Regions from separate parts of the Pseudomonas sp. AC169 genome, predicted to be linked through region 1. Evidence: predicted binding sites of a transcription regulator. Region 1 holds the regulator's gene; each other region holds the start of a gene.
The links. Region 1 encodes FliA, which starts transcription of late flagellar genes. Its sites were predicted from a motif close to CTAAAGTTTNNNNNNNNNNNGCCGNTAA; they were not measured.
Positions count from the first base shown of each region.

Region 2: the regulator FliA is predicted to act here: its motif matches at 2,619-2,646, upstream of ACZZ0G_RS12430 (methyl-accepting chemotaxis protein).
Region 3: the regulator FliA is predicted to act here: its motif matches at 2,634-2,661, upstream of ACZZ0G_RS05550 (flagellar protein MotY).

Region 1 covers NZ_OZ409866.1:4,534,440-4,539,364, reverse strand. Annotated here, with positions in the region: gene ACZZ0G_RS20355 (chemotaxis protein CheA) at 1-853, opposite strand, end outside; gene ACZZ0G_RS20350 (protein phosphatase CheZ) at 907-1,695, opposite strand; gene ACZZ0G_RS20345 (chemotaxis response regulator CheY) at 1,714-2,085, opposite strand; gene fliA (RNA polymerase sigma factor FliA) at 2,252-2,992, opposite strand; gene fleN (flagellar synthesis regulator FleN) at 2,989-3,819, opposite strand; gene flhF (flagellar biosynthesis protein FlhF) at 3,936-4,925, opposite strand, start outside.
Region 2 covers NZ_OZ409866.1:2,711,911-2,716,835, reverse strand. Annotated here, with positions in the region: gene ACZZ0G_RS12440 (amino acid adenylation domain-containing protein) at 1-21, shown strand, start outside; gene ACZZ0G_RS12435 (SRPBCC family protein) at 44-511, shown strand; gene ACZZ0G_RS12430 (methyl-accepting chemotaxis protein) at 623-2,503, opposite strand; gene ACZZ0G_RS12425 (sigma-70 family RNA polymerase sigma factor) at 2,808-3,308, shown strand; gene ACZZ0G_RS12420 (FecR domain-containing protein) at 3,308-4,309, shown strand; gene ACZZ0G_RS12415 (TonB-dependent siderophore receptor) at 4,397-4,925, shown strand, end outside.
Region 3 covers NZ_OZ409866.1:1,236,176-1,241,100, reverse strand. Annotated here, with positions in the region: gene ACZZ0G_RS05570 (Panacea domain-containing protein) at 1-375, shown strand, start outside; gene ACZZ0G_RS05565 (hypothetical protein) at 378-791, shown strand; gene rnt (ribonuclease T) at 847-1,524, opposite strand; gene pyrC (dihydroorotase) at 1,521-2,567, opposite strand; gene ACZZ0G_RS05550 (flagellar protein MotY) at 2,728-3,636, shown strand; gene ACZZ0G_RS05545 (argininosuccinate synthase) at 3,766-4,925, shown strand, end outside.

The DNA.
Region 1 (4,925 bases):
GATCACTGATCAGATCGCTGCCGGCCGCCGCGGCGGTTGGAGCAGCAGGCGCAGGTGCCGAAGCAATCGCCGACTCCAGCGCGTCCACGGCAAAGTTGCCCTTGCCATGCAGTTGATCGAGCAAGGCTTCGAATTCGTCGTCGGTGATGTCCGAGCTGTCGCCCGCCGCTGGCGCTGCCGGAGCCGCCGCAGCCGGTGCCACGGCATCCGCCGCGAACTGACCTTTGCCGTGCAACTGATCGAGCAACGACTCGAACTCGGCATCGGTGATTTCATCGCTTGCGGCTTCATTGGCCGTTTGCGCAGGAGCAACTGCCGGGGCTTCGGCTTCGGCCTTGACGGCGTTCAGCGAATCCAGCAGTTGTTCGAATTCGTTATCGGTGATGTCGCCCGACGCGTCGCCTTCGACGACCAGTTCTTCGATCATCTCGGCCACTGGCGAAGCCGGGGCTGCGTCTGCCGATTGCGGTTCGGCCAGACGCGCCAGGGCGGCCAGCAGTTCCGGGGTGGCAGCGGTGATCGGTGCACGCTCACGAACCTCAGTGAACATACTGTTCACCGCGTCCAGTGCTTCGAGGACAACGTCCATCAGTTCTGCATCAACGCGACGCTCACCCTTGCGCAGGATGTCGAACACGTTTTCGGCGATGTGACAGCACTCCACCAGCTCATTGAGCTGAAGGAAGCCGGCGCCCCCTTTTACAGTGTGGAAACCGCGAAAAATTGCGTTGAGCAGATCTGCGTCATCCGGACGGCTTTCCAGCTCGACCAGTTGTTCGGACAGTTGCTCAAGAATCTCGCCGGCCTCAACCAGGAAATCCTGAAGGATCTCTTCATCGGCGCCGAAGCTCATTAATGGGGTGCTCCTACAGGTCTAAAAACCCAAAAAACCCAAATTCCAAAATTCTAGAATCCAAGGCTGGATAACAAATCGTCCACATCGTCCTGACCGGACACAACGTCTTCTCGTTTATCGGCATGAATCTGCGGACCTTCACCCTGCGAGAGATGTTTTTGTGGATCTTTTTCTGCAAGCATCGCGGCGCGGTCATGTTCGATGCCCGCAAAGCGGTCAACCTGACTGGCCATGAGTACGAGTTTGAGCAAATTGCTTTCGACTTCGGTGACCAGTTGGGTCACACGCTTGATCACCTGACCGGTCAGATCCTGGTAATCCTGGGCCAGCAGGATGTCGTTGAGATTGCTCGACACCGCACGGTTGTCCGTGCTGCTGCGTGACAGAAAACCGTCGACCCGGCGCGCCAGTTCGCGGAACTCTTCAGCCCCGACCTCGCGACGCATGAAGCGACCCCAATCGGCGCTCAAGGTCTGGGCTTCATCAGCCAGACTGTTGACCACCGGCGTGGCGCTTTCCACCAGATCCATGGTGCGGTTGGCCGCGGCTTCTGTCAGCTTGACCACATAGCCCAGGCGTTCGGTGGCGTCGGTGATTTGCGACACTTCCTCGGCCTGCGGCATGTTCGGATCGATCTGGAAATTGACGATCGCACTGTGCAGTTCACGTGTGAGCTTGCCGACTTCCTGATACAGGCCACGGTCACGGGTCTGATTGAGCTCATGGATCAGTTGCACAGCGTCGCCGAACCTGCCTTTTTCAAGGCTTTCGACCAGTTCGACCGCGTGTTTTTTCAGGGTCGATTCGAAATCGCCCTGTGAAGATTCGTTATGCTCCATAGCTCCCCCGCGCGTTCATCAGCCGATGCGTTCGAAAATCTTCTCGATTTTGTCTTTCAACGCCTGAGCCGTGAAAGGTTTGACTACGTAGCCGTTCACACCGGCCTGAGCGGCCTCGATGATCTGCTCGCGCTTGGCTTCTGCAGTCACCATCAGCACTGGCAGGTGCTTGAGTTTTTCATCGGCACGCACGTGACGCAGCAGGTCGATACCGGTCATGCCCGGCATGTTCCAGTCCGTTACCAGAAAGTCGATGCTGCCGCTGTTGAGCACCGGAATGGCAGTCACGCCATCGTCAGCCTCGACGGTGTTGGTGAACCCAAGATCACGCAGCAGGTTCTTGATGATCCGCCGCATCGTTGAGAAGTCATCAACGATGAGGATTTTCATGTCTTTGTTCAATTCGACCTCCAAGCAGTCTTAAACGCGCCCAGCACCTGGACGCGCCACTTCAATCAATCGGCGCAGCACTCGAAGACTGTCTGGAGCACAACAGAGCAAGACCGGTGCTGTTCATCACCGCACCAGCCTCGTTCGCAGTGTCCCCACACCGCCTTCAGCGCGCTCGCCACTCCCCCAAACGCCCCCGCAAACGGGCCGCGCACTGGCTGTGTAACTGGCTGACCCGCGATTCACTGACGCCAAGGACTTCACCGATTTCCTTGAGGTTCAGCTCTTCGTCGTAGTACAGCGCCAACACCAGTCGCTCACGCTCCGGCAAATTGGCAATCGCGTCCGCCAGCGCGGCCTGGAAACGTTCATCTTCCAGATCGCGTGACGGCTCAAGATGAGCACTCGCGCCATCCTCGTGCAGCCCTTCGTGTTCGCCGTCCTGCAACAGGTCGTCGAAACTGAACAGGCGGCTGCCCAAGGTGTCATTCAAAATCCCGTAATAATCGTCGAGACTCAATTGGAGTTCGGCTGCAACCTCGTGATCTTTAGCGTCACGGCCGGTTTTAGCTTCAATTGAGCGAATTGCGTCGCTGACCATCCGGGTATTGCGGTGAACCGAGCGTGGCGCCCAGTCCCCTTTGCGCACTTCGTCGAGCATCGCGCCGCGGATTCGTATGCCCGCGTACGTTTCGAAACTGGCGCCTTTGCTGGCGTCATATTTGGTCGAGACTTCGAGCAGGCCGATCATCCCGGCCTGGATCAGGTCTTCGACCTGCACACTCGCCGGCAATCGCGCCAGCAAGTGATAGGCAATGCGTTTGACCAGTGGCGCGTAACGCTCGATCAACTCGTACTGCGCGTCACGTGCCGACTTCTTGTAGTAGTTCATACCGCTTGCGGTCATAGCACGGGCCCTGCCGTTTGCTGCACGAGGCGCTCGACGAAAAACTCAAGGTGGCCACGCGGGTTGGCGGGCAGCGGCCAGGTATCGACCTTCTGCGCGATCGCCTTGAACGCCAGTGCGCACTTGGAACGCGGAAAGGCTTCGTACACCGCGCGCTGCTTCTGCACCGCTTTACGCACGCTTTCGTCGTAAGGCACGGCGCCGACGTATTGTAGGGCCACGTCAAGGAAGCGATCCGTGACCTTGGTCAACTTGGCGAACAGGTTGCGCCCTTCCTGCGGGCTCTGCGCCATGTTGGCGAGGACGCGGAAGCGGTTCATGCCGTAATCGCGGTTGAGCAGTTTGATCAGCGCGTAGGCGTCGGTAATGGAAGTCGGCTCGTCGCAGACCACCAGCAACACTTCCTGGGCTGCGCGCACGAAACTGACTACCGAGTCACCAATACCCGCAGCGGTGTCAATCACCAGCACATCGAGATTGTCGCCGATGTCGCTGAACGCCTGAATCAGACCGGCATGCTGCGCCGGGCTCAGGTGCACCATGCTCTGCGTGCCGGACGCGGCCGGCACGATGCGAATGCCACCAGGGCCTTGCAACAGCACGTCGCGCAATTCGCAACGGCCTTCGATCACGTCGGCCAATGTGCGTTTAGGGGTCAGACCCAACAAAACGTCGACGTTCGCCAGTCCCAGATCGGCGTCCAGCAGCATGACCCGACGGCCAAGCTCTGCCAGAGCCAGAGACAAGTTCACTGACACGTTAGTCTTGCCGACGCCACCTTTGCCGCCGGTCACCGCGATCACCTGTACGGGATGCATGCTGCCCATGTTATTTCTTTACCTTGTCTTGCATAGACGGAGGCCACATTACTGGCTGCGCGTTCACAACCGGAACAATGCATGGCAGACCATCGATGTAGGTACAAAAACTGTTCATGAATACCTCAGCCTACCTGCTTGGTCGGGCTGTGATAGATATCAGCGAACATGTCAGCCATGGCTTCTTCGCTGGGTTCTTCCTGCATTTGCACGCTGACGGCGCGGCTGACCAGTTGATGACGGCGCGGCAGATGCAAATCATCTGGAATCCGTGGGCCATCGGTCAGGTACGCGACCGGCAATTCATGACTGATCGCCAGGCTCAACACTTCGCCAAGGCTGGCCGTTTCATCCAGTTTAGTCAGGATGCACCCGGCGAGCCCGCAACGCTTGTAACTGTGATAAGCGGCGGTTAGAACCTGTTTCTGGCTGGTGGTTGCCAAGACCAGATAATTTTTTGAACGGATGCCACGTCCGGCCAGACTTTCGAGCTGCATGCGCAGAGCCGGATCGCTGGCTTGCAGGCCGGCAGTATCGATCAACACCACGCGTTTGCGCAGCAATGGATCCAGCGCCTGCACCAGCGATTGGCCCGGATCGACGTGGGTCACCGGCACATTGAGAATGCGGCCCAGCGTCTTCAGTTGTTCCTGGGCGCCGATACGGAAACTGTCCATGCTCACCAGCGCGACATTCTGCGCGCCGTACTTGAGCACGTAACGCGCGGCCAGCTTGGCCAGCGTGGTGGTCTTGCCCATGCCGGCAGGGCCGACCATGGCAATCACACCACCCTCTTCCAGCGGCTCGACTTCCGGTACGGCAATCATCCGTGCCAAGTGCGCGAGCAGCATGCGCCAGGCCTGACGGGGTTCTTCGATATCGGTGATCATCGCCAGCAGATCGCGCGACAGCGGGCCGGACAGGCCGATACGCTGCAGACGGCGATACAGATTGGCTTGCGCCGGACGGCTGCCTTGCAGCTGATTCCAGGCCAGAGTGCCGAGCTGAACTTCCATCAGCTCACGCAGGCTGTTCAATTCAAAGCGCATTGAATCCAAGGCACGCGGATCAACGCCGGCCGATGGCTGCGCAGGCGTCGGGGCCGGACGCGACGG
Region 2 (4,925 bases), 1.8 Mb from region 1:
AAAGAAATCAACTTCATCTGATCCAACAACAAGGAGCAACACCATGAGTAATCTGCAACCCGATACCCTGATCAAAAACCCGCATGGCTGCCACGTCATCTCTCCTGTGGAAGTGCCGGCGGACGCTGCACAGGTCTGGGCGGTGGTCGGCGACTTCAGCGGTTTCGACCGCTTTATTCCGGCGCTGTCGCACATCGAAATGACCGGTGAGGGCGTGTCCTCGCTGCGCAAGAAATTCTTCAAGGATGGCAACGTGGTGGTCGAGCAACTCAACTCCCGCGATGAGCACGCGCGAAGCATGACCTGGACGACGATTTACAACACGCTTGGGGTGGCGAATCTGTGGGCGGCGATGAATGTCGAATCGCTGGGCGCGGGTAAGTCTCGGGCGACGTGGACGATCATTGCCGAGCCGGCTTCGGGCGGTGAAGATACGTTGCCGGGGTTCAAGGAGTTTGTGCAGGGGTTTGCGGATGATGCGATGGGGAATGTGCTGAAGCTGTTTGTTTAAGGCTTCGGCTTCGCGGTGATTGTCTGACCGCTTTCGCGAGCAGGCTCGCTCCCACAGGGAAATGCATTCCAAATGTGGGAGCGAGCCTGCTCGCGAAGAACGATGACGCGGTCAGATCTTGAAGCTGTCGACCAATTGCTTCAGGCGATTGGCCTGCTGCGACAACGCATCACAATCCTTCAACGTTTCATTGAGGTTGGCCACGCTCTGCTGGTTCAGCAGGTTGATCTGGTTAACGTCAACGTTGAGGGTTTCCACCACGGCGGTCTGCTCTTCGGTCGCTGCGGCCACCGACTGGTTCATGCCGTCGATTTCACCGATGCGCTGGGTCACGCTGACCAGACGCAAACCGGCCTGGTTGGCCACTTCCACGCTCTGCTCGCTGGAGGCCTGACTTGCGTTCATCGTGGTCACCGCTTCACGCGAACCGACCTGCAGCGAGGTGATCATCTTGTGGATCTCTTCCGCCGACTCCTGGGTGCGATGGGCGAGGTTACGCACCTCGTCCGCCACCACGGCAAAACCACGTCCGGCTTCACCGGCACGCGCCGCTTCGATCGCGGCGTTGAGCGCCAGCAGGTTGGTCTGTTGCGAAATCCCTTTGATCACATCGAGGATGTGGCCGATGTTGTCGGTGCTGGCGTTAAGGGTTTCGATCTGCGTGCACGACAGGCTGATCTTCTGCGACAGCTCGGTCATCGCCAGAATGGTCTGTTCCACCACCTGACGCCCGTCATCGGCCTGCTCGCTCGCGCCGCTGGCGTGTTGCGAAGCATCGGCGGCGTTACGGGCGATTTCCTGAGTGGCGGCGCCCAACTCGTTGATCGCGGCAGCCACGCTGTTGGTGCGCGCACTTTGTTCGTCGGAACCGACGATCGAGGCGTTGGACGACGCCATCACCCGTTGCGACAGGTCATGCACGTGACGGGTCGCCGAAGACACTTCGGAAATCGACGCGTGGATCCGTTCAACGAACTGGTTGAAGGCGCTGCCCAATTCACCGAACTCGTCTTTGCTTTCCACTACCAGACGGCGAGTCAGGTCGCCTTCACCCTGCGCAATGTCCTGCATCGCACGACCCATGGTGGTCAGCGGACGCATCAATACGTTGATCAACAGGCTCAGCAGCAGCGCAATCGCAGCCACAGCAACAAACATCGCGATCAGCGCCGAGGTGCGGAATTGGCTGAGTGCGGCGTAGGCTTTATCGCGATCGATCGACAGACCGATGTACCACTGCGCATTCGGCAGATCGCTGACCGGGGTGAACGACAGAATACGTTCCTGGCCATTGAGCACGACGTTCTGGTTGCCCTTCTCGATGCGCACGCTGGTGTTCGGGTAGATGTCTTTCAGGTTTTTCATGACCTGATCTTTGTCCGGGCTGACGATCACCTGACCGTCGGCACTGACCAGAAACGCATGGCCGAGACCACCGAAGTCCACCGAGTTGATGATCTTCACCAGGGTTTCCAGGCTCAGGTCACCACCGACCACGCCCAACAGCTCGCCGTTCTTTTTCACCGGCATGGCGATGGTCACCACCAGCCCGCCGACAGCAGCCATGTACGGCGGCGTCAGCATGGTTTTGTCGGCAGCGACTGCTTGCTTGTACCAAGGGCGCTGACGTGGGTCGTAACCGTCCGGCATCTTCGCGTCAGGGCGCTGGGTGAACACACCATTGGCCTGGCCAACGTAGGTGAACTGGAAGTTCGAGGTGAATGCTGGTTGATCGACCAGACCCGGGAAATCCGCGTCCTTGCCCTGATGGGCGACGTTTTGCGCGAGATTTTCCAGCACCAGAATCCGCCCGCTCATCCAGTTCTGCACGCTGCTGGCGGTCAGATCACCGGCCTGCTGCACGGAAGACTGAAGGTTCTGGCGAATGGTGTTTCGCTGCAGATAGTCGTTGTAGAGGGTGAACAGCGCGAACGCCAGGACCACGACGCCCGAGGCGGCCAACAGGATTTTATGGCTGAACTTGAGATTCATTTCATGGGACTTCTTATGCAAAAAGTGGGGATGCGTTCCGGATGCAACATTCCATGTACAGCGCAGGCAGCGTTCTTCTGGCCGCTCTACTTTGGTGCACGCATGTCTCACCAGTCTGTCGGCACGTGTCGGAGAAATCTTAGGGTTGCGCGGGAAATGGATGGTATTTCTGACGGATTCCCGCCGAACGGCGTGCCAGAGCGGTTGCCGTGATGTTTTTCAGGCGCAATGTTCGAGCGGCAGTTGCAAATTCCGTAACCCTTACCGACAATGCGACTAATTATCATTTGTGACGTTCGCGTTCATGTCCTCACCTGAGTTTGCTGTACAGGCGCTTTACAGTAGTCATCACGGCTGGCTCAACGCTTGGCTGCGCGCGCGGCTGGGCAATGCGGCGGATGCAGCCGATCTGGCTCAGGACACCTTCGTCCGCCTGCTGCAACGCACCGAACGCCTGGAACTCAAAGCGCCTCGAGCCTTCCTGCGCACCATCGCTCGCGGGCTGGTGATCGACCATTGGCGCCGCGAAGAAATCGAACGCGCCTATCTCGAAACCATCGCTCATTTACCCGAAGCCGATACACCAGGTGCCGAAGCCCGGGCGCTGGTCATCGAGTTGCTGGAAAGCATCGCGCGCATGCTTGAAGGACTGAAGCCGAAAGTGCGTCAGGCGTTTCTGCTGGCGCAGTGCGAAGGGTTGACCCACAAGCAGATTGCCGAGCAGATGGGCCTGTCGTTACGTTCGGTTGAACGTTATGTCGCCGATGCGCTGTATCACTGCTATGTGTTGCGGTACGAAAGCTGATGCCTGTGGATAACACTTCACTCGGTCGTCGCGCCGAGCCTGGACAGCACGTAGTCAAACAAGCCATCCATTGGCTGCTGCGCTTGCGCAATAACCATGGCAACCCGCGGTTGAATCGACAGTGCGAACAGTGGCGCGCCGAACACCACGAGCACGAACTGGCCTGGCAACGGGTGCAGTCGCTGCAAGCCGAGTTGAGCAATAACCTGCGTGCGGTGCCCGGTGCGCAAGTGGCGTTCAACACCCTGGAAAACAGCGCGCAGGGATTGGGCCGGCGACAGGCTTTGAAGCTATTGTCTGGCGCATTGCTGATGGGCTCCGCCGCCTGGCTGGCCAGGGACACTGCCGCGTGGCAGCAATGGAGTGCCGATTACGCCACAGCGACGGGTGAGCGACGCGGCTTCCAGTTGCCGGACGGTACCCGGATCGAGTTGAACACTGCCAGCGCGGTGGACCTGGATTACACGGCGCAACAGCGCCTGATCAAGCTGACTCGCGGTGAAATCATTGTCACGTGTGGTGGCTCCGACGAGGGCGCGCCGTCTGATCGGCCGCTGCGTGTACAAAACCGTCATGGCACTTATGAGCCCGTCCATGCCCGATTCATCCTGCGTCAGGAACGTGATTGCACGCGGCTCAGCGTCACCCATGGCCAGGTTGCCATCCACTCCGGCAGCACTTCGCTGGAAGCACTCGCCGGGCAGAGTTATCTGATCGATCACCACCAGGTACGCCCGGCGCCGCCGCTGGATATGGACGCAGGCGCCTGGGTCGACGGCTTGATCGTCACGCGCAATATGCGCCTGGGTGACTTTCTCGACGAAGTGACGCGTTATCGTCAGGGGTTTCTGCATTGCGCGCCGGAGGTAGCAGACCTGCAACTGTCCGGCGTATTCCGTCTGGAAGACACCGACAAACTGCTGGCGATTCTGCCGCAGACGTTGCCGGTGCAATTGCGCTATCGCACCCGTTGGTGGGTGACCCTGGAACGTGCGGTCTGAAAATTTTTTGGCGGGTTTTTGCAGCAAGTCCGGCTTAGTCAGTAAGCACTTCAACTCAGCCTTCGCGACTGCCTACGGAAACCTACAATGACTGTCCCCGCCACCTGTAAGAACTCTCTGAATTTCACTGCCGAATCGGGACTGCTGCGCCATGCCATTCGCGCTGCGCTGTTGTCGACTGCGCTGGGCATCAGTGTGATGCCAGGTTTGAGCATGGCGGCTAATCCGACGGCCAGTGAAGTCAGCCATCGCTACAACATTGCTGCCGGGCCGCTGGGTGAGGCGTTGAATCAGTTTGCTCGTCAGGCTGGCATCACATTGTCGATGACCCCGCAGCAAACTCAGGGCCGGCAATCGCCGGGCGTTCAAGGCGAGTACTCGACTGATCAGGCGCTGAGCCATTTGCTTGGTGGCTCCGGTCTGCAAGCGATCAGTCAGGACGGCAGCAGTTACACCCTGCGCGCGCTTGCTGAGACCGAAGCACTGGCCCTGCCGACCACAGACATCAAAGGCTTTGCCCTCGGCAACGCCTTGGGCAGCATGGATGGCTACAACGCCACCCACAGCCAGATCGCCACCAAGACCAGTACCGCGTTGCTGGAAACCTCGCAGAGCG
Region 3 (4,925 bases), 3.3 Mb from region 1:
AATCTCAAGATTCAAAAAATGGTTTATTACGCTCAAGGGTTCAGTCTGGCCGTCCATGGCGAGGCTCTCTTCCCTGAAAAGCTGGAAGCGTGGATGCACGGGCCAGTGGTTCCAGATCTGTATCGAAGATTCAGCCAATTTGGATCGAGTGCCATTCCTCCTCCAAATGATTTCAACCCCGATGTTTTCAGTGCCAAACAACAAAGTCTGCTCAACGAAGTGTTCGACGTTTATGGCCAATTCTCGGCGTGGAAACTGCGCCAGTTGACGCATGAAGAGACCCCTTGGCGTAGCAACTTCAAGGAGGGTGAGTTCAGCCGAGAAATTCCCGCCTGCGAGATGCAGGAGTATTTCCGGGAGCATTTGGTGAACTGAAAATGGCCAAGTTCAAGCGCAGGGAGCGCGAAGCGACGGTTACAGTAACGGCACGGACGTCCACCATCGAAATGGATTCATCGGAAGCGCGACCTCCGGTTTTCTCATTTGAGTATTTGCAGAATGGCTGGTGCATTCAAGATTGCGAGGCCGTCGAGCGGTCGAAAATGCTTGAGCGTCTCAGGATACTGGGAAAGATGCCATGGAGAGAATTGCGCAAGGAGCATAGGCATCGCTATGGGTGTGAAACAATTGAGAGAAACAGCCTGAAAGTGGGGATTCCTGCTTTTTTAACAGGTGATGTCAGATTGTTGGTGTTTCGGGCTTTCGAACGTGTAGCAATGGTGGGTTACAAGAACCATCGGGTATTTTACGTCGTATGGATTGACCGAGAATTTAAGCTCTACAAGCATTAAAAAAAACCGGCCCAAGTGGCCGGTTTTTTTATGTGCGGGATTTACTCAACGAGGATCAGTCGTCGAAATCTTCCCAGCCGCCCATCTGTTTCCAGCGGTTGACGATGCCACAGAACAGCTCAGCGGTTTTCTCAGTGTCGTAACGCGCCGAATGCGCTTCACGGCCGTCGAAGTCGATGTCCGCTGCCTGGCAGGCTTTCGCCAGTACAGTTTGACCGTAGGCCAGACCGGCCAGGGTCGCGGTGTCGAAGCTGGAGAACGGGTGGAACGGGTTGCGCTTCATGTCCAGACGCGCGACCGCAGCGTTGAGGAAGCCGAGATCGAAGCTGCTGTTGTGGCCGACCAGGATCGCGCGCTTGCAGCCGTTGGCCTTCAGCGCTTTGCGAATGCCACGGAAGATGTCGGTCAGCGCGGTTTCTTCGCTGACCGCCATGCGCAGCGGGTGATCCAGCTTGATCCCGGTGAACTCCAGCGCCGCTGCTTCGATGTTGGCGCCTTCGAACGGCTCAACGCGGAAGAAGTAGGTGTGATCGGGGTAAACGAAACCCTTTTCATCCATGGCGATGGTCGTCGCAGCAATCTCCAGCAACGCATCGGTGGCGGAGTTGAAGCCACCGGTTTCTACGTCGACGACAACCGGCAGGTAGCCGCGAAAGCGTGCTGCCATCGGGTGACGGGAACCGCCACCACCACTTTGACCGTCCAGTTCGTCGTCGAAATGGTCTTCACTCACGCGTGTTCCTCCAGCAGGCGCCAGCGCAGCTTTTCACCGGCGCGCAGCGGGATAACGGTCAGCTCGCCAAACGGCAGGCTGGTCGGGGCGGTCCATTCTTCACGAACCAGGGTGATGCGATCGGTGTTCGCCGGCAGGCCATAGAAACGCGGGCCGTTGAGGCTGGCGAAGGCTTCGAGCTTGTCCAGCGCGTTACGCTGTTCGAAGGCTTCGGCGTACATCTCGATGGCGGCGTACGCGGTGTAGCAGCCGGCGCAACCACAAGCGGCTTCCTTGGCGTGCTGAGCGTGCGGCGCCGAGTCGGTGCCAAGGAAGAACTTCGCACTGCCACTGGTGGCGGCGTCGAGCAGGGCTTCCTGGTGCGTATTGCGCTTGAGGATCGGCAGGCAGTAGAAGTGCGGCCGAATCCCGCCCACCAGCATGTGGTTGCGGTTGTAGAGCAGGTGATGCGCGGTGATGGTCGCGCCAACGTTGGCCGAAGCCTCGTTGACGAACTGCACGGCATCGCCAGTGGTGATGTGTTCGAACACCACTTTCAGCGTCGGGAAGCGCTCGACCACACGACGCATGTGCTCATCGATGAAAATCTTTTCGCGGTCGAACACATCGACGTCGCCACGGGTGACTTCACCGTGGATCAGCAGCGGCATGCCGACTTCGGCCATGGCTTCGATCGCCGGCAGAATCTTGTCGATGCTGGTCACGCCGGAATCGGAGTTGGTGGTCGCGCCGGCCGGATACAGCTTGGCGGCGTACACGAAACCGCTGGCCTTGGCCTCACGAATTTCTTCGGGCTGGGTGCGGTCGGTGAGGTACAGCACCATCAGCGGTTCAAAGCGACTGCCGGCCGGGCGGGCAGCGAGAATCCGCTGGCGATAGCCGTCGGCTTCAGCGGCGTTGCGCACCGGAGGTACCAGGTTGGGCATGATGATCGCGCGGCCAAAAGTGCGCGCAACATCGGCAACGGTATTGGTCAACACGGCACCATCGCGAAGATGAATGTGCCAGTCGTCGGGACGCAGCAGGGTCAGGCGGTCGGACATGAGGGGATTCCAGGCGGGTCAAACTGAGGCGAATGCTACCGGAAAAGACTCTTGCAGGCACTCGCTATCAAGTTTTGCGGGAAGCTTCCGATATCCCGTAGGTATGCCGTAAACATAGTGTGAATCGGTCTTTGTGTTTCAGAAGCCAATGGAGCCTCCCGTGCGCCAGCGTTATTTAGCCTTGCTCAGTGTGTTTGCCAGCCTTCCCGCGATGGCGCTCACGTACCAGACACGTCTGGAGAACATTGAGTGGACGGTCGCCGGCGACAAGTTCGAATGTCGTCTGACCCAGCCAATCACTGATTTCGGCTCGGGTGAGTTCGTGCGCAAGGCCGGCGAACAGGCGATATTCCGTCTGAATGCCTATAACGCTATGCTTGGTGGCGGCTCTGCAACGTTGCTGGCAGCGGCGGCGCCTTGGCAGCCGGGCCGTGGAGACATCAATCTGGGCTCTGTGAGGCTCGGCAGCGGCAACGTGTTGTTCAACAGCTCGCAGTCTCAGGCCGGTGGTCTGATCAGCGGTCTGCTGGACGGCCGCAGCCCCGTTGTACGCCGTGCCTCGGGCGATGGCCGCGTCTCGGAAGTCCGCTTGCTTCCGGTCAAATTCAGCAAGGCCTTCAACGATTACCAGACGTGTGTGGCGAAATTGCTGCCGCAGAATTTCGAGCAGATCAAGCAGTCGCAAATCGGTTTCCCTGGCGAGGGCGTCGATCTGGATTCCGCCGCCAAGGCCAAGCTGCAAGTGATGCTCGAATTCATGAAGGCTGATCCGACGGTCAATCACATCGAACTCGACGGCCACTCCGACAACAGCGGCAATCGCCTGACCAACCGTGAACTGTCGCGCCGCCGGGCGCTGGCAGTGGTCGACTTTTTCAAGGCCAACGGCATTCAGGAGTCGCAGATCACCGTGCGCTTCCATGGCGAGCAATATCCGATCGTGCCGAACACCAATGCGGCCAATCGCGCGAAGAACCGTCGGGTCAATGTCAAACTGGCGCGTGTGGCGCCGACAGTGGCTCCGGCGCCGCAAGCGAGCACGCCAGCCAGCACCGCAGCGACTTCCTGACCCGCCGGTCATCGTCGCGCTCTCGACAGATTCTGTCGCTTTGTCGTCTTAAGCTGTCGCGCCTCTGTAAATTATCGCGTTTGAGCGGTAGACTCCTCGGCTTTCCGTAGAACCCCGTGGAGTGATGGCATGGCGGACGTAAACAAGGTCGTTCTGGCGTATTCCGGCGGCCTGGACACTTCGGTGATCCTCAAGTGGCTGCAGGATACTTATAACTGTGAAGTGGTGACCTTCACCGCTGATCTCGGTCAAGGCGAAGAGGTCGAGCCGGCCCGCGCCAAGGCTCAGGCCATGGGCGTCAAAGAAATCTACATCGACGACCTGCGCGAAGAATTCGTGCGTGATTTCGTGTTCCCGATGTTCCGCGCCAACACCGTCTACGAAGGCGAGTACCTGCTGGGTACTTCCATCGCACGTCCATTGATCGCCAAGCGCCTGATCGAAATCGCCAACGAAACCGGCGCTGACGCTATTTCCCACGGCGCCACCGGCAAGGGCAACGACCAGGTGCGTTTCGAGCTGGGTGCCTATGCACTCAAGCCAGGCGTTAAAGTCATTGCTCCATGGCGTGAGTGGGACTTGCTCTCCCGCGAGAAGCTGATGGACTACGCCGAGAAGCACGCGATCCCGATCGAGCGTCACGGCAAGAAGAAATCCCCGTACTCGATGGACGCCAACCTGCTGCACATCTCCTATGAAGGCGGTGTGCTGGAAGATACGTGGACCGAGCACGAAGAAGACATGTGGAAATGGACCGTCTCCCCGGAGAACGCTCCTGACAAAGCGCAATACCTGGAACTGACTTACCGTAACGGCGACATCGTTGCACTGGACGGCGTCGAAATGACCCCGGCCACCGTGCTGGCGACGCTGAACAAGATCGGTGGTGCTCACGGTATCGGCCGTCTCGACATCGTCGAAAACCGTTACGTTGGCATGAAGTCCCGTGGCTGCTACGAAACCCCGGGCGGCACCATCATGCTGCGCGCTCACCGCGCCATCGAGTCGATCACTCTGGACCGCGAAGTCGCTCACCTCAAAGACGAGCTGATGCCGAAATACGCCAGCCTGATCTACACCGGTTACTGGTGGAGCCCGGAGCGTCTGATGCTGCAGCAGATGATCGACGCTTCGCAGGTCAACGTGAACGGCGTTGTGCGCCTGAAGTTGTACAAAGGCAACGTGATCGTCACCGGCCGCAAGTCCGACGATTCGCTGTTCGATTCCAACATCGCGACCTTCGAAGAAGACGGCGGTGCTTACAACCAGGCCGACGCGGCGGGCTTTAT